DNA from 4 places in the Pseudomonas sp. MBLB4136 genome. Region 2 is predicted to be linked to each of the others. Evidence: predicted binding sites of a transcription regulator. Region 2 holds the regulator's gene; each other region holds the start of a gene.
The links. Region 2 encodes sigma-54, which starts transcription at its own class of promoters, with help from an activator protein. Its sites were predicted from a motif close to ANTGGCATNNANNTTGCTNT; they were not measured.
Positions count from the first base shown of each region.

Region 1: glnK (P-II family nitrogen regulator) is a predicted target of sigma-54. The motif match lies at 2,828-2,847, and genes of this name have one in related genera.
Region 3: glnA (glutamate--ammonia ligase) is a predicted target of sigma-54. The motif match lies at 2,959-2,978, and genes of this name have one in related genera.
Region 4: nirB (nitrite reductase large subunit NirB) is a predicted target of sigma-54. The motif match lies at 1,753-1,772, and genes of this name have one in related genera.

Region 1 is NZ_CP196713.1:94,411-98,997, reverse strand. It holds gene ACSX1D_RS00455 (ammonium transporter) at 1-856, opposite strand, end outside; gene ACSX1D_RS00450 (ammonium transporter) at 935-2,248, opposite strand; gene glnK (P-II family nitrogen regulator) at 2,287-2,625, opposite strand; gene ACSX1D_RS00440 (accessory factor UbiK family protein) at 3,053-3,325, shown strand; gene ACSX1D_RS00435 (YifB family Mg chelatase-like AAA ATPase) at 3,362-4,587, shown strand, end outside.
Region 2 is NZ_CP196713.1:3,734,485-3,739,071, forward strand. It holds gene ACSX1D_RS17000 (KdsC family phosphatase) at 1-118, shown strand, start outside; gene lptC (LPS export ABC transporter periplasmic protein LptC) at 127-696, shown strand; gene lptA (lipopolysaccharide transport periplasmic protein LptA) at 683-1,225, shown strand; gene lptB (LPS export ABC transporter ATP-binding protein) at 1,228-1,953, shown strand; gene ACSX1D_RS17020 (RNA polymerase factor sigma-54) at 2,087-3,595, shown strand; gene hpf (ribosome hibernation-promoting factor, HPF/YfiA family) at 3,785-4,093, shown strand; gene ptsN (PTS IIA-like nitrogen regulatory protein PtsN) at 4,109-4,573, shown strand; gene rapZ (RNase adapter RapZ) at 4,585-4,587, shown strand, end outside.
Region 3 is NZ_CP196713.1:287,231-291,817, forward strand. It holds gene ACSX1D_RS01360 (ISL3 family transposase) at 181-1,383, shown strand; gene glnA (glutamate--ammonia ligase) at 1,459-2,865, opposite strand; gene thiI (tRNA uracil 4-sulfurtransferase ThiI) at 3,193-4,587, shown strand, end outside.
Region 4 is NZ_CP196713.1:2,681,452-2,686,038, forward strand. It holds gene ACSX1D_RS12215 (protein kinase domain-containing protein) at 1-1,624, shown strand, start outside; gene nirB (nitrite reductase large subunit NirB) at 1,919-4,375, shown strand; gene nirD (nitrite reductase small subunit NirD) at 4,372-4,587, shown strand, end outside.

The sequences.
Region 1 (4,587 bases), 1.2 Mb from region 2:
CGCCGTTGAGGACCATGGTCAGGTCGGTCTTGCCGAACAGGATGCGCGCCACGATCATCGCCGCGATCAGGCCGCCGGCGGCCGCCATGTTGGTGTTGACGAACACCTGGGCCACCGCGTTGGCGTCCTCGACGGTGCTCATCTTCAGCTGCGAGCCGCCGTTGAAGCCGAACCAGCCCATCCACAGGATGAAGGTGCCGAGGGTCGCCAGGGGCAGGTTGGAACCGGGGATGGCGTTGATCTGGCCGCCGGCACCGTACTTGCCTTTACGCGCACCGAGCAGCAGGACCCCGGCCAGGGCGGCAGAGGCACCGGCCATGTGCACCACACCGGAGCCGGCGAAGTCGAGGAAACCGGCCTCGTTGAGGAAGCCCGAGCCCCACTTCCAGAAGCCCTGCACCGGGTAGATAAAGCCGGTCATGACCACCGCGAAGGCGAGGAACGCCCACAGCTTCATGCGCTCGGCCACCGCACCGGAAACGATCGACATACAGGTGGCGGCGAACACCACCTGGAAGAAGAAGTCGGAGCGCGCCGAGTAGTAAGGCGCATCGTCAGCGCCGCCGAGCACCGCGTCGGCGCCATTCTCCGCGCCGAGCAGGAAGCCCAGGCTCGGCAGGATGCCGCCCTCCGGGCTGGAGTACATGATGTGGTAGCCGATCAGCAGGTACATGACGCTGGCGACCGCATACAGGGAGATGTTCTTGGTGAGAATCTCGGTGGTGTTCTTGGCCCGCACCAACCCCGCCTCGAGCATGGCGAAACCCGCCGCCATCCACATCACCAGGGCGCCGCAGACCAGAAAATAGAAGGTATCGAAACCGTACTGCAAAGCAGTCAATGCCGTGTTGTCCATGATTCACCTCTTGCCGTGACGCGTCATCGCGCCGTTCGGTTAGGGCGCCCGCCCAGATGACGGACGCGCTCCGTGTGCTTACAGGTTGTAGCCACGCTCGTTGTGCAGGGCGAGGTCGAGACCGACCGTCTCCTCCTCGTCGCTGACGCGCAGGCCCATTACCAACTCAATCACTTTCAGGATCAGGAAGGTCAGCACCGCGGTGTAGACCACCGTGAAGACCACGCCCTCGACCTGTACCCAGAGCTGCGCCGGGATGTTTTCCACCTCGCCGAAGCCCCCCAGGGCCGGTGCGGCGAACGCACCGGTAAGAACGGCCCCGACCATGCCGCCGACCGCATGCACGCCGAAGACGTCCAGGGAGTCGTCATAACCCAGCTTGCGTTTCAGGCTGGTGGCGCAGAAGAAGCAGATCACCCCGGACGCCAGGCCGATCGCCAGGGCGCCCATGGGCCCCGCGGTACCCGAGGCCGGGGTGATCGCCACCAGGCCCGCCACCGCGCCGGAGGCGATGCCCAGCACGCTGGGCTTACGGTGGGTGATCCACTCGGCGAACATCCAGCCCAGGGCCGCCGTGGCCGTGGCGATCTGGGTGACCAGCATGGCCATGCCCGCGGTGCCATTGGCGGCCACCGCCGAGCCGGCGTTGAAGCCGAACCAGCCGACCCACAGCATGCTCGCGCCGATCAGGGTGTAGCCCAGGTTGTGCGGCGCCATGGCGGTCGTCGGGAAGCCCTTGCGCTTGCCCAGCACCAGGCAGGCCACCAGGCCGGCGATCCCGGCATTGATGTGCACCACGGTGCCACCGGCGAAGTCCAGCACGCCCCAATCCCACATCAGCGCGCCGTCACCGCCCCAAACCATGTGCGCGATGGGCACGTAGACCAGGGTGAACCAGATCGCCATGAACACCAGCATGGCCGAGAACTTCATACGCTCGGCGAAGGCACCGACCATCAGCGCCGGGGTGATGATGGCGAAGGTCATCTGGAAGGTGATGAACACGCTCTCCGGCACGCCCGCCACCAGGCTGTCGAGGGTCAGACCGGTTAGGAAGGCCTTGGACAGGCCGCCGACGAAGGAATTGAAGTTGACCACCCCCTGCTCCATGCCGGTGGTGTCGAACGTCATGCTGTAGCCGTAGACCACCCACAGCAGGCTGATCAGGGCACAGATGGCGAAGCACTGCATGAGCACCGACAGCACGTTCTTGGAACGCACCATGCCCGCGTAGAACAGCGCCAGACCGGGTATGGTCATGAACAGGACCAGGACGGTCGCGACCAGCATCCAGGCTGTATCGCCGCCGTTCAGGCCTGCCTCGTCGGCCAGGGCAAGGCCCGGAACGAGAGACAATAGGGCTCCTAGCCCTGCGAATGTTCGCAGAGTCATGGTTTAACTCCTGGGGCTTTGGGGGGTTCGAAGGGCGCTTAGATCGCGTCGGTATCGGTTTCGCCGGTACGGATGCGGATGGCCTGCTCCAGGTTGACCACGAAAATCTTGCCGTCACCGATCTTGCCGGTGTTGGCGGCCTTGGTGATGGCCTCGATCACGCGATCCAGTTGGTCGTCGGCGATGGCCACGTCGATCTTCACCTTCGGCAGGAAATCGACCACGTATTCGGCGCCGCGGTACAGCTCGGTGTGACCCTTCTGCCGACCGAAGCCCTTGACCTCGGTGACGGTAATGCCCTGCACGCCGATCTCCGACAGTGACTCACGGACGTCGTCCAGCTTGAACGGCTTGATGATGGCAGTGACTAGCTTCATGTAACTTTCTCCCGTGTAAGGTGGACTTGCCCCAGGAATTACGAACCCGGCTCAAGTCTATGCGCAGTGCCTGGCTTTTGTAATGCATCGACCGCCCTAACTCGGCCGCTACGGCACCAATCTCCGTCAACCGCTGCAGTCGAGGCACTCCACCGCCTCGACTGGCGCACCGAAACCGCATTGGTGCATGGTTAATAAGGCATAAGCAGAAACCTTGCCAGTTCATTGAAATACGCCTTTTTTCAGGCAGTTAACCCCTGCGTGTGGCTTTCGCCCTGGGTTTGCCGCACGGCAAACGCACAATATCGGTGCATGCCCCCGGCGCCGGACGCGCGATAATCGTGCGCGGCGCTGACCTAACCGGTGGCCGGCGCCCAGCTGCGGGGCGCGTGCTACACTGCCGCCGTTTGTCACTGGAACCCCCGTCATGCTGCCACCCAAAGCCCTGCTCGACGCCCTCGGCGCCCATGCCTCGCGCCTGTTCAACGGCGACACGCCGCTGCCGCGCAGCGAATTCGAAGCCCAGTTCAAGGCGCTGCTGCAGAGCGGCTTCAGCAAGCTCGGCCTGGTCAGCCGGGAAGAGTTCGACAGCCAGATGACCGTGCTGGCGCGTACCCGCGCCCGCCTGGAGGCGCTGGAGGCCAAGGTGGCCGAACTCGAAGCCCGCCTCGCCAGCGAGCCGCAACCGCCCGCCGAGTAACGCGCTCCCGCGAGGCAGACGATCAAGGAGTGATCGATGTCCCTGGCCATAGTCCATAGCCGCGCCCAAGTCGGCGTCGAGGCGCCCGCGGTCACCGTCGAGGCCCACCTGGCCAACGGCCTGCCGTCCCTGGCGCTGGTCGGCCTGCCCGAGACGGCGGTGAAGGAGAGCAAGGATCGCGTGCGCAGCGCCATCCTCAACTCGGCCTTCGACTTCCCGCCCCGGCGCATCACCCTGAACCTGGCCCCCGCCGACCTGCCGAAGGACGGCGGGCGCTTCGACCTGGCCATCGCCCTGGGGATTCTCGCCGCCAGCGGCCAGCTGCCCGGCGCCGCGCTGGAGTCGCTCGAGTGCCTCGGCGAGCTGGCCCTGTCCGGCGCTGTGCGCCCGGTGCAGGGGGTGTTGCCCGCCGCCCTGGCGGCCCGCGCCGCCGGCCGCACCCTGGTGGTGCCCAGGGCCAATGCCGAGGAAGCCAGCCTGGCCTCGGGACTGACGGTGATCGCCGTCGAGCACCTGCTGGAGCTGGCCGCCCACCTCAGCGGCCAGACGCCCCTCGAGCCCTTCCAGTCCCGTGGCCTGCTGCGCCAGACCCGCCCCTATCCGGATCTGGCCGAGGTGCAGGGCCAGGCCGCCGCCAAGCGCGCCCTGCTGGTGGCCGCCGCCGGATCGCACAACCTGCTGTTCAGCGGCCCGCCCGGCACCGGCAAGACCCTGCTGGCCAGCCGCCTGCCCGGCCTGCTGCCGCCGCTGGACGAGCAGGAGGCCCTGGAAGTGGCGGCGATACACTCGGTGGCCAGCCACGCGCCGCTGGACGCCTGGCCGCAACGACCGTTCCGCACGCCCCACCACAGCGCCTCCGGGCCGGCCCTGGTCGGCGGCGGCAGCCGCCCGCAACCCGGCGAGATCACCCTGGCGCATCAGGGTGTGCTGTTTCTCGACGAACTGCCCGAGTTCGACCGCAAGGTCCTCGAGGTGCTGCGCGAGCCCCTGGAAAGCGGGCAGATCGTCATCGCCCGGGCCCGCGACAAGGTGCGTTTCCCGGCGCGCTTCCAGCTGGTGGCGGCGATGAACCCCTGCCCCTGCGGCTACCTCGGCGACCCCAGCGGCCGCTGTCGCTGCACCCCGGAGCAGGTCGCCCGCTACCGCGGCAAGCTCTCCGGCCCGCTGCTCGACCGCATCGACCTGCACCTGACCGTAGCCCGCGAAACCACGTCCCTGCAGGCGCCGGCCAGCGACGGTATCGACACCGCCAGCGCCGCCGC
Region 2 (4,587 bases):
CCAGCACGCCCACGGGGTGACCCTGGCACGCGGCGGCGAAGGCGCGGCCCGCGAATTCTGCGAGCTGATCATGCGCGCCCAGGGCAGCCTCGAGGCCGCCCAGGCCGCCTACCTCTAGAGCCCATTATGCTGCGTAAACTGCTGACACCCGTTCTGTTCACCCTCGCCGCCGCCCTGCTCGCGGCGGTCGGTTACTGGAACATCAACCCCAACAGCTTCTCGGACAGACCGGCAGCGGTGGGCACGGAGAACGCCATCGACTTCTATGTGGTCAATGCCAGCACCGTGCAGTACCAGGCCGACGGCAAGCTGCACTACGAGATGACCGCCAGCAAGCTGGAACACGTCAAGGCCAGCGACATCACGCTTCTGACCGAGCCGAACATGCAGCTGTACCGCGGCAGCGAATACCCGTGGAAGATCCGCGGCGCACGCGGCGAAGTGGCGCCCGAAGGCAAGGAAGTCGAACTGATCGACAAGGTGCGCGTCGAGCGCACCGACGCCAAGGGCCGCCCCACCATCCTCACCACCAGCCGCCTGACGCTGTTCCCGGAGAAGGAATATGCGCAGACCCAGCAAGCCGTTAGAATCGACGCGGCCAATGGGGTGACCACGGCACAAGGAATGAAAGCGTACTTGAATGACGGCAGGATGCTCCTGCTGTCCAACGTAAGAGGCCAGCATGAGGTTCGTTAAAACCCTCCCCCTTCTGCTCAGTTTGAGCGCCGCGCTCGGAAGCGCCTGCGCCTGGGCGCTGCCATCCGACCGTGATCAGCCCATTCGCGTGCAAGCCGACAGCGCCGAACTGGACGACCGGCAAGGCGTGGCCGTCTATCGCGGCGACGTCATCATCACCCAGGGCACCCTGAAGATCACCGGCGACACGGTGACCATCACCCAGAATGCCCAGGGCGACATCGAGATCTTCACCTCGGTCGGCAAGCCCGCCTATTACGAGCAGAAGCCGGCCGCCGACAAGCAGGTCGTCAAGGCCTACGGCCTGACCATCCAGTACTTCGCCGCCAGCGAGCGCATCGTGCTGATCGACCAGGCCAAGGTGATCCAGGAAGGCAACACCTTCGAAGGCGAGAAGATCGTCTATGACACCCGTCGGCAGATCGTCAACGCCGGTCGCGCCACCGGCACCAAGGTGTCCACGCCGCGCCCACGCATCGACATGGTGATCCAGCCGAAGAACAAACCAGCCGACCAGCAGGCGCAGTAGCGATGGCCACTCTGAAAGCCCAACACCTGGCCAAGAGCTACAAAGGTCGCCAGGTCGTCCGCGACGTCAGCCTGAGCATCGACAGCGGGCAGATCGTCGGCCTGCTCGGCCCCAACGGTGCCGGCAAGACCACCTGCTTCTACATGATCGTAGGCCTGGTGCGTGCCGATCAGGGCCGCGTGCTGATCGACGACCACGACGTCAGCCATCAACCCATGCATGGCCGTGCGCGCGCCGGCATCGGCTACCTGCCCCAGGAGGCCTCGATCTTCCGCAAACTCAGCGTGGCCGACAACATCATGGCCGTCCTCGAGACGCGCAAGGACCTGGATCGCGGGGCACGCCGGGATGAGCTGGAGAACCTGCTGCAGGAGTTCCACATCAGCCACATCCGCGACAACCTCGGCATGAGCCTGTCCGGCGGCGAACGGCGGCGCGTGGAGATTGCCCGGGCGCTGGCCACCGCCCCGAAATTCATTCTGCTCGACGAACCCTTCGCCGGGGTCGACCCGATCTCGGTCGGCGACATCAAGCAGATCATCCATCACCTCAAGGCCAAGGGGATCGGCGTACTGATCACCGATCACAACGTCCGCGAGACCCTGGACATCTGCGAGACGGCCTACATCGTCAGCGATGGCCAGCTGATCGCCGAAGGCGATGCCGCCGCCATTCTGGCCAACCAAATGGTCAAAGAGGTTTACCTGGGCCACGAATTCCGTCTCTAGCGGCGGCTTTTCTCCACCGCACTGCAGCTAATGCTAGGCAAAACACTCGGAAGCGGGCATATAATTTGCTTCCTTGCGGCGCTTCGGCGCCCTGTAGTGGATTGCGCACAGACGCCGGTATAAAAGGTCTGCAATGAAACCATCGCTAGTCCTGAAGATGGGCCAGCAGCTGACGATGACCCCGCAGCTGCAACAGGCCATTCGCCTACTTCAACTGTCCACCCTGGATCTGCAACAGGAGATCCAGGAGGCCTTGGAGTCCAACCCGATGCTCGAGCGCCAGGAAGACGGCGACGACTTCGACAACTCCGATCCCCTGGCCGATGGCGCCGACAACCCCTCCCCTGCCAGCAAGCAGGAAGAGCCCTACCAGGAAACCAGCTACCAGGAAACGTCGCAGACGGTGGACAACCTGGAGGACGGCGAATGGAACGAGCGCATCCCCAACGAGCTGCCGGTCGACACCGCCTGGGAAGACGTCTATCAGACCAGCGCCAGCAGCCTGCCGAGCAATGACGACGACGAGTGGGACTTCACCACCCGCACCTCCAGCGGCGAGAGCCTGCAGAGCCACCTGCTCTGGCAGCTCAATCTGGCGCCGATGTCCGACAAGGACCGACTGATCGCCGTCACCCTGATCGACTGCATCAACGAACAGGGCTACCTGGAAGAGAGCCTGGAGGAAGTGGTCGAGGCCTTCGACCCGGAGCTGGACATCGAGCTCGACGAGGTCGAGGCGGTGCTACACCGCATCCAGCAGTTCGAGCCCGCCGGCATAGCCGCCCGCGACCTGCGCGAATGTTTGCTGCTGCAGCTGCGCCAGTTGCCGCCCAAGTCACCCTGGCTGGCCGAAGCCCAACGCCTGGCCGGCGACTACCTCGACCTGCTCGGCAGCCGCGACTACAGCCAGCTGATGCGACGCATGAAACTCAAGGAAGACGAGCTGCGCCAGGTCATCGAGCTGATCCAGAGCCTCAATCCGCGTCCCGGCTCGCAGATCCAGTCCGGCGAGCCGGAGTACGTGGTGCCGGACGTCATCGTGCGCAAGCACAACGAACGCTGGCTGGTCGAGCTCAACCAGGAAGCCATGCCCCGCCTGCGGGTCAATCCGCAGTACGCCGGCTTCGTCAAACGTGCCGACTCCAGCGCCGACAACACCTTCATGCGCAATCAGCTGCAGGAGGCGCGCTGGTTCATCAAGAGCCTGCAGAGCCGCAACGAAACCCTGATGAAGGTCGCCACCCAGATCGTCGAGCACCAACGCGGCTTCCTCGACTACGGCGACGAGGCGATGAAGCCACTGGTGCTGCACGACATTGCCGAAGCGGTCGGCATGCATGAATCGACCATCTCGCGGGTCACCACGCAGAAATTCATGCACACCCCGCGCGGCATCTACGAGCTGAAGTATTTCTTCTCCAGCCACGTCAGCACCGCCGAGGGCGGCGAGTGCTCGTCGACGGCGATCCGCGCGATCATCAAGAAACTGGTGGCCGCGGAAAATGCAAAAAAGCCGTTGAGTGACAGCAAGATCGCTGGTTTACTGGAGGCACAGGGCATTCAAGTGGCCCGCCGCACGGTCGCCAAATACCGTGAATCCCTCGGTATAGCGCCCTCCAGTGAGCGCAAGCGGTTGATGTAAGGCGGCACTCAACGGAAGACAGGTCAACACACAACGCAGCACAGCTCGCAATACTCCCTGCAGCGACCAGAGCGGTCGCGCCGGATAGCGACATGCCGGGTTCGGTGGGTCCGAGTCTTCCACGCCAAGGTGTTCCCGCGGCAGGCAGCACTGCCTGTCTCTTACACACGGCAACAAGGAGAAAGCGGTATGCAAGTCAACATCAGTGGACATCAGCTGGATGTGACCGACGCCCTACGCGACTACATCGACGAGAAACTCAATCGATTGGAGCGCCACTTCGACAAGATCACCAATGTGCAGGTCACCATGGAGGTCGAAAAGCTCAAGCAGAAGATCGAAGCGACCCTGCACATAGCCGGCGGCGAAGTGGTCGCCAACGCCGAACATGACGACATGTACGCAGCGATCGACCTGCTCACCGACAAACTCGACCGACAACTCATCAAGCACAAGGAAAAGCAGCTCGAACGCCAGCAGGGCGCCATGGCCCGCTGACCTCGCTCACCTCCCATGATCCGACTTGAAAACATCCTGACCCCCGGCCGTTCCCTGGTGAACGTGCCGGGCGGCAGTAAGAAACGCGTACTCGAACAGATTGCCAACCTGGTGGCGCGCGAGCTGCCCGACCTGGCCGGGCAGGACATCTTCGAGAGCCTGATCGCCCGCGAAAAACTCGGCTCCACCGGATTCGGCAACGGCATCGCCATTCCGCACTGCCGCCTGGCGGGCTGCAATGCGCCGATCAGCGCCCTGCTGCGCCTGGATGCGCCGGTGGATTTCGACGCCATCGACGGCGCCCCCGTCGACCTGCTGTTCGTCCTGCTGGTGCCCGAGGCCGCGACCGACGAGCACCTGGAACTGCTGCGCCAGATCGCCAGCATGCTCGACCGCGGCGACGTGCGCGAACGCCTGCGCCAGGCGCAAAGCAACGACTCCCTGTATCAGGTCGTGGTGGACGTTCAAAGCAGCCGTTAGGACTTTTCCCCATG
Region 3 (4,587 bases), 1.4 Mb from region 2:
ATCGTGCAGCTAAGCCTTGCACCGCCGGGACGCGCTGGCAAGCGCGGCCGCGCGGCCCTGTGACTGTCGGCCACAAAAAAAGGTTCTTCGCGGACTCTGGGGAAAGAGCGAGTTGACAGTCAGGGAAATGGGTAGATTGGCAGTCGCCAAACACACCAACTCCCAGTCCCTGCTGTCGCCGTGCATCTTATTGATCTTGCCGCTTTCTGGCCAGGCTACGAGGTCGTCGCCTGCCGCCCCGCCGCTGAAAACACCCTGCTGATTGAGCTGGAGCCCCAGGCCAACCAGCTACCCCAGTGTGGGCGCTGTGGCCAGCCCTGTCCGTTGATCCACGAACGGCGCATGCGCCAGGTGCGTGACCGTGACCTGCTGGATCGGCGTGTTGTTCTGCAGTTACCCGTGCGCCGCGTCGACTGCCTGACCTGTGGACGCGTGACCGAGCGGATCGACTGGTTGGCGCCGGCCGCACGCTTGACCCGGCGCTTGCAGATCTGGCTCGAAGGCCTGTTGCAGCTCTTGCCGATAAGCCATGTCAGTCGCCTGACCGGCTTGCACTGGCACACCCTTAAAGCCATCGACAAGCGTCGATTGGAAGCCGCAGTGGGCGCCTTCGAGCCCGCTGACGTGCGGCGCTTGGTGATGGACGAGTTCGCCCTGCACAAGGGCCATCGCTACGCCACGGTGATCATGGATGCCGAGCGAACCCGCGTGCTGTGGGTCGGGCACGGCAACAGCCGCGAGGCGATTCGGCCGTTCTTCGAACTGCTCGGCGAGCGCTGCCAGCAGATCGAGGCGGTGGCGATGGACATGAACACGGCCTTCGACCTGGAGGTGAAGCGCCATTGCCCGCGGGCCGAGGTGGTGTACGACCTGTTCCATGTGGTGGCGCGCTACGGCCGCGAGGTGATCGACCGTATCCGCGTGGACCAGGCCAACCTGCTGCGGCATGACAAACCGGCGCGCCAAGTGGTCAAGCGCAGTCGCTGGTTGCTGCTGCGCAACCGGGCCAACCTCAAGAGCGAGCAGGCGGTGCAGTTGCAGGAACTGCTGCAAGCCAATCAGTCACTGGCCACCGTCTACCTGCTCAAGGATGCGCTCAAGGACATCTGGTACGCGCCCAGCGTCTGGGAGGGCTGGCAGCGTTGGCGGGACTGGCAACGGCATGTCCGGGACAGTGCCCTGGCGCCGCTGCAGCGCTTCGCCAAGAACCTCAGGCGTTACCTCCGCGGCATCCTCGCCAGTGCCCGCTTCCCGATGCACACCAGCGTGCTGGAGGGGGTGAACAACCGCATCAAGGTCATCAAGCGCATGGCCTATGGCTTCCGCGACTCGGACTACTTCTTCCTGAAAATCAAGGCCGCCTTCCCCGGGAAAGTGCGATGAACCCAAAAAAAGGCCCCGCCGGCTGAGCCGGGCGGGGCCTTGTGCGTCACGCCGCCGGGGCGGCGCGCAGCGGTTTTAGACGCTGTAGTACAGGTCGTATTCCAGCGGGTGCACGAAGGTGCGCACCTTGATCTCTTCTTCGCTCTTCAGCTCGATGTAGGCATCGATGAAGTCGTCGGAGAATACGCCGCCCTTGGTCAGGAACGCGCGGCCCTTGTCCAGCTCTTCCAGGGCTTCCTTCAGGCTGCCGCACACCTGCGGGATCAGCTTGCCTTCTTCCGGCGGCAGGTCGTACAGGTTCTTGTCGGCCGCATCGCCAGGGTGGATCTTGTTCTGGATACCGTCCAGGCCGGCCATCAGCAGGGCGGCGAAGCACAGGTACGGGTTGGCAGCCGGGTCCGGGAAGCGCGCCTCGATGCGGCGGGCCTTTGGGCTCGACACATAGGGGATGCGGATCGAGGCGGAGCGGTTGCGTGCCGAGTAGGCCAGCATCACCGGCGCTTCGAAGCCCGGGACCAGACGCTTGTAGGAGTTGGTCGACGGGTTGGTGAAGCCGTTCAGCGCCTTGCCGTGCTTGATGATGCCGCCGATGAAGTACAGGGCGGTGTCGGACAGGCCGGCATAGCCTTCGCCGGAGAAGGTGTTCTTGCCATCTTTGGAGATGGACATGTGCACGTGCATGCCCGAGCCGTTGTCGCCGTACAGCGGCTTCGGCATGAAGGTGGCGGTCTTGCCGTAGGCGTCGGCGACGTTGTGCACGCAGTACTTCAGGGTCTGAACTTCGTCAGCCTTGGCGACCAGGGTGTTGAACTTCACGCCGATTTCGTTCTGGCCGGCAGTGGCCACTTCGTGGTGGTGCACTTCGACGACCAGGCCCATTTCTTCCATGGCGTTGCACATGGCGGTACGGATTTCGTGGTCGTGGTCGCACGGCGGAACCGGGAAGTAACCGCCCTTGACGGCCGGGCGGTGGCCCTTGTTGCCGCCTTCGACGTCCTGGTCGGTCATCCACGAGCCCTGCTCGGAGTAGATCTTGAACATGGAGCCGGAGATGTCGGACTTGAACTTCACTTCGTCGAAGATGAAGAACTCAGGCTCCGGGCCGACGAACACGGTGTCGCCGATGCCGGTGGTCTTGAGGAATTCCTCGGCGCGCTTGGCGATGGAGCGCGGGTCGCGGTCGTAGCCCTGCATGGTGCTCGGCTCGACGATGTCGCAGACCAGGATCAGGGTCGGCTCTTCGGTGAAGGGGTCCAGGACGGCGGTCTCGTCGACCGGCATCAGGATCATGTCGGAGGCTTCGATGCCCTTCCAGCCATGGATGGAGGAGCCGTCGAACATCTTGCCGTGCTCGAAGAAGTCTTCGTCCAGGGCGTCGCGAGCCGGCATGGTGACGTGGTGCTGCTTGCCCTTGGTGTCGGTGAAGCGCAGGTCAACCCACTTCACGTCGTGTTCTTTAATCAGTTGAATCGACTTCGACATGCTGTCCTCCAGATGGATAAGGCTCGGATGCGAGCCCTCAATAGTTCGATGAAGCCCGGCGCGATAGTCGGCCAGGACAACCTGCCTCACAAGGGAGCAAATTGCATGCCAGTGCCCCGGAATGGGCTGGAGGGCTGAAACTCAGGGGTGGCGCGGGCTGTGCGGCGAGATCGCGGTATTTTTCGCACCAAAATAGAGCGGCTAATTTTCCGTTCGCACACAAATGGTGCGCGTCGGCGGGTGAGTGGGATTTTTGATCAAAGCTTGAACAATTTCCGCTATAATCCGCGCCCCTGTTTTTCGGCTGCCCCGGCACGCACTGTTTTCATGAAACTGATCGTTAAAGTTTTCCCCGAAATCACCATCAAGAGCCGGCCGGTGCGCAAGCATTTCATCCGCCAGCTGGCCAAGAACATCCGTACCGTGCTGCGCGATCTCGATCCGCAGCTGCAGGTCAGCGGTGTGTGGGACAACCTCGAGGTGGAAACCGCGGTCGCCGAGCCGAAGGTGCTGCAGGAAATGATCGAGCGCCTGCGCTGCACCCCGGGGCTGATCCATTTCCTCGAGGTCCACGAGTACCCGCTGGGCGACTTCGACGACGTGCTGGACAAGTGCAAGACCCATTTCGCCGACCAGCTGCCGGGCAAGGTCTTCGCCGTGCGCTGCAAGCGCGGCGGCAAGCACGCGTTCACTTCGATGGACATCGAGCGCTATGTCGGCAGCCAGCTGCGCCAGCAGTGCGGCGCCGCCGGCATCGACCTGAAGAAGCCCGAGGTCGAGGTGCGCATGGAGATCCGTGACCAGCGCCTGTTCATCGTCCATCGCCAGCACAACGGCCTGGGTGGCTACCCGCTGGGCTCGCTGGAGCAGACCCTGGTGCTGATGTCCGGCGGCTTCGACTCCACCGTCGCCGCCTACCAGATGATGCGTCGCGGCCTTATCACCCATTTCTGCTTCTTCAACCTCGGCGGCCGCGCCCACGAGCTGGGGGTGATGGAAGTGGCGCATTACCTGTGGCAGAAGTTCGGCCGCTCGCAGCGCGTACTGTTCATCAGCGTGCCGTTCGAGGAGGTGCTGGCCGAGATCCTCGGCAAGGTCGACAACAGCCAGATGGGCGTGATCCTCAAGCGCATGATGCTGCGCGCCTCCACGCGCATGGCCGAGCGCCTGCAGATCGACGCCCTGGTCACCGGCGAGGCGATTTCCCAGGTGTCCAGCCAGACCTTGCCGAACCTCACAGTGATCGACTCGGCCACCGACAAGCTGGTGCTGCGCCCGCTGATCGCCAGCCACAAGCAGGACATCATCGACACCGCCTATGCCATCGGCACCGCCGAGTTCGCCAAGCACATGCCCGAATACTGTGGGGTGATCTCGGTCAACCCGACCACCAAGGCCAAGCCCGAGCGCATCGCCTACGAGGAGTCGCACTTCGACATGGCGATTCTCGAGCGCGCCCTGGAGCGCGCCACCCTGCTGCCGATCGACAAGGTGATCGACGAGCTCGGCAAGGACGTGCAGGTCGAGGAAGTCGACGAGGCCCTGGCCGGCCATGTGGTGATCGACATCCGCCACCCCGACGCCGTCGACGACGAGCCGCTGGAACTGCCCGGCATCGAGGTGCAGGCGCTGCCCTTCTATGCCCTGAACAGCAAGTTCAAGGAGCTGGATGAGACCCGCCAGTACCTGCTGTATTGCGACAAGGGGGTGATGAGCCGCCTG
Region 4 (4,587 bases), 1.1 Mb from region 2:
TCGACAAGAGAACCAGGACGCCCTGCGCGTGGTGACGCCGGCACCGGCCCTGGCGGCGAGCAAGGGCTACCTGTTCGCCCTGGCCGATGGCGTCAGCCAATGCGCCGATGGCGGCCTGGCCGCCCGCGCGACCCTGCAGGCCCTGGCCCTGGACTACTACGCCACCCCGGAGACCTGGGCGGTGGCGCAGTCGCTGGACCGCCTGCTGGTGGCCCACAATCGCTGGCTGCAGGCCAATGGCGGCGGCCAGCCGCTGCTCACCACCCTCACCGCCCTGGTCCTGCGCGGCCGGCGCTTCACCCTGGCGCATGTCGGCGACTGCCGTGCCTATCGCTGGCACGCCGGCCAGCTCGAACGCCTCAGTGAGGACCATGTGTGGGAACAGCCGGGCATGCAGCATGTGCTCAAGCGCGCCCTGGGCCTGGACCAGCACCTGGTGGTGGACTACCTGGACGGCGAGCTGCGCGCGGGCGAGAGCTTCCTGCTGGTCAGCGACGGGGTCTGGGCGGTGCTCGGCGACCTGGGCATCCAGCGCATCCTGCACGACGAACCAGACCCCGCCGCGGCCTCGCGGGCACTGGTCAGCGCCGCCCACCTGGCCGGCAGCCAGGACAATGCCAGCGCCCTGCTGGTGCGGGTCGAGGGTCTGCCGCAGACCGACCTGGCCGATACCCTGGCGCAGCTCGCGGCCTGGCCACTGCCGCCGCGGCTACGCGAAGGTCAGACGTTCGAGGGCTGGCAGGTCGACCGCCTGCTCGCCGAGTCGCGCCAGTCGCTGGTCTACCGGGTGCGCGATGCCCAGGCGCGGCGCTGGCTGCTCAAGACCCTGCCGCCCTCCCGTGCCGACGAGCCCCAGGCCGGGCCGGCGCTGCTGCTCGAGGAGTGGTTCCTGCGCCGCGTGGCCGGCCGCCACTTCGCCGAGGTGCATCCGCTGCCACAGCGCCAACACCTGTACTACCTGCAACGCGAGTACGCCGGACAGACCCTCGCCGAGCACCTGCGCCTGTCCGGCCCGCTGCCGCTGCCGGAGTGGCTGGACATCGCCCCGCGCCTGCTCAAGGCCGTGGGCATGCTGCACCGGCGCAATATCCTGCATCGCGACATCAAGCCGGAGAACCTGCTGTGGGGCGATGACGGCGAACTGCGCCTGGTGGATTTCGGCCTGGCCTACTGCCCCGGGCTGTCGCGGGACGAGGCCGGCAGCCTGCCTGGCACGCCCAGCTATATCGCTCCGGAATGCTTCGGCGGCAGCCCGCCCAACCCCGGTCAGGACCTCTACGCCGCCGGCGTGACCCTCTACCACCTGCTCACCGGCCACTACCCCTACGGCGAGATCGAGGCCTTCCAGCATCCGCGCTTCAGCACGCCGACGCCGGCCAGCCGCTATCGCCCCGACCTGCCGAGCTGGCTGGACGAGAGCCTGACTCGCGCAGTCAGCGCCGACCCGCAGCAGCGCTATGAAACCGCCGAGGAATGGCTGCTGGCCCTGGAACAGGGTGAGCGCCAGGCCCTCAGCAGCCGGCCCAGGCCGCTGCTGGAGCGTGAGCCGCTGCTGGTCTGGCGCACGGTGGCGCTGGTTTCCCTGCTGCTCAACCTGGCCCTGCTGGTCCTGCTGCTGAGCTAGGCGCCACGCCGTGACGATGCACCATAAGGGCGCAACTCGCCTTAAACAGGTGCGCCGGCAGCCTCCCGGAGCCGCCCCGGACATGAGCAGAAAGCGCTGCAGCCCCCGGTAACCGAGCATTCGGCAAAGTTGGCACAGAGCCTGCTAAAGCACTCATACAAATCAAAAAAGCGCGACCTTCAACGTGGAAGGTCGCGCTTCCCGAGAGAACGGGACCAGGACAAAGGCGTCCTCGCTAGGTGACTAGCGGGACGCCTTTTTTTGTTTTCCGGTTTTGCGTGACGGTGAGGAACCATGAAAAAACTCAAGTTGGTGATGATCGGCAACGGCATGGCCGGAGTCCGTACCCTCGAAGAGCTGCTCAAGCTCGCCCCCGACCTCTATGAGATCACCGTGTTTGGTGCCGAACCGCATCCGAACTACAACCGCATCCTGCTCTCGCCGGTGCTGGCCGGCGAACAGACCTTCGAGGAGATCGTCCTCAACGACCTCGCCTGGTACGCCGACAACGGCATCGACCTGCGCCTGGGGCGCAAGGTGCTGGAGATCGACCGCAAGGCGCGCAAGGTGATCGCCGACGACGGCAGCGAAGCCGAGTATGACCGCCTGCTCATCGCCACCGGCTCCAACCCCTTCATCCTGCCGATTCCCGGCAAGGACCTGGACGGGGTGATCGGCTACCGCGACATCGCCGACACCCAGACCATGATGGACACCGCCAAGACCCATAAGCACGCGGTGGTGATCGGCGGTGGCCTGCTCGGCCTGGAAGCGGCCAATGGCCTCAAGCTGCGCGGCATGGACGTCACCGTAGTGCATATCGGCGACTGGCTGCTGGAGCGCCAGCTCGACCGCACCGCCGGCGACCTGCTGCAGAAGTCCCTGGAGGACCGCGGCCTGAAGTTCCTCCTGCCCAAGCACACCGCCGAGCTGCTGGACAACGGCGAAGGCCGGGTCTGCGCGGTGAAGTTCAAGGATGGCGAGGTGATCCCCGCCGACCTGGTGGTGATGGCCGCCGGCATCCGTCCCAACACCGAACTGGCGGAGCAGGCCGGGATCGCCTGCAATCGCGGCATCCTGGTCAACGACACCATGCAGACCTTCGACCCGCGGGTCTACGCCATCGGCGAATGCGCCAGCCATCGCGGCATCGCCTACGGCCTGGTGGCGCCGCTGTTCGAGCAGGCCAAGGTCTGCGCCAACCACCTGGCCCAGCTCGGCTTCTCCCGCTACCAGGGCTCGGTGACCTCGACCAAGCTCAAGGTCACCGGCATCGACCTGTTCTCCGCCGGCGAATTCATGGGCGCCGAGGGGACTGAAACCATCACCCTGTCCGACCCCATCGGCGGCGTGTACAAGAAACTGGTGATCAAGGACGACGTGCTGGTCGGCGCCTGCCTGTACGGCGACACCGCCGACGGCGGCTGGTACTTCCGCCAGATCCGCGAGAACCACAACGTCAGCGAGATCCGCGACCACCTGATGTTCGGCGAGAACGCCATCGGCGACGTCGGCCACCAGGGCGCCGACAAGACCGCCAACATGCCCGACAGCATGGAGGTGTGCGGCTGTAACGGCGTGTGCAAGGGCACTATCGTCAAGGCCATCCAGGAGAACGGCCTGTTCTCGGTTGACGAGGTCAAGAAGCACACCAAGGCCGCCAGTTCCTGCGGCTCCTGCGCCGGATTGGTCGAGCAGATCCTGATCAGCACGGTCGGCGGCGCCGCCGACGTCAAACCCAAGAGCGAGAAGGCCATCTGCGGCTGCAGCGAGCTCAACCATGGGCAGATCCGCAAGGCCATCCGCGAGCAGCACCTGACCAGCCTCAGCCAGGCCATGGCCTTCATGAACTGGAGCACGCCCAACGGCTGCGCCACCTGCCGCCCGGCGCTGAACTACTACCTGATCTCCACCTGGCCGGGCGAGGCCAAGGACGACCCGCAGTCGCGCCTGATCAACGAGCGCGCCCACGCCAACATCCAGAAGGACGGCACCTACTCGGTGGTGCCGCGCATGTGGGGCGGGGTGACCAACCCCTCCGAGCTGCGCCGCATCGCCGATGTGGCCGACAAGTACAACGTGCCCATGGTCAAGGTCACCGGTGGCCAGCGCATCGACCTCCTGGGCATCAAGAAGGACGACCTGCCGGCGGTGTGGAAGGAGCTGGACATGCCTTCCGGCCACGCCTACGGCAAGTCCATCCGCACCGTGAAGACCTGCGTGGGCAGCGAGTTCTGCCGCTTCGGCACACAGAACTCGACCCAGCTGGGCATCGACCTGGAGCACGACCTGTTCAACATGTGGTCGCCGCACAAGGTCAAGCTGGCCGTCTCCGGCTGCCCGCGCAACTGCGCCGAGGCCGGCATCAAGGACGTCGGCATCATCGGCGTGGACTCCGGTTTCGAGATGTACATCGGCGGCAACGGCGGCATCAAGACCGAGGTCGCGGAGTTCTTCGTCAAGCTCAAGACCGCCGAGGAGGTGCGCGAGTACAACGGCGCCTTCCTCCAGCTCTATCGCGAGGAAGCCTTCTACCTGGAGCGCACCGTGCACTACATGCAGCGTGTGGGCATGGAGCACATCAAGAAGGCCGTGCTCGAAGACGCCGACAACCGCAAGGCGCTCAATGCCCGCCTGCAATACGCGCTGTCCTTCGAGCAGGACCCGTGGAAGGAACGCATCGAAACCCCGAACCTGAAGAAAGAGTTCGACCGCATCAATGTCGTGCAGCTCGAGGAGGCCTCCGTATGAACTGGCTGGATATCTGCGCCCTAGACGAGATCAACGTGCTGGGCTCGCGCATCGTCAATGGCCCGAAAGGCGACATCGCGCTGTTTCGCACCTCCGACGACGAAGTCTTCGCCCTCGACGATCGCTGCCCGCACAAGGGCGGGCCGCTGTCCCAGGGCCTGATCTATGGCAAGCGCGTGGCCTGCCCGCTGCACAACTGGCAGATCGAGCTG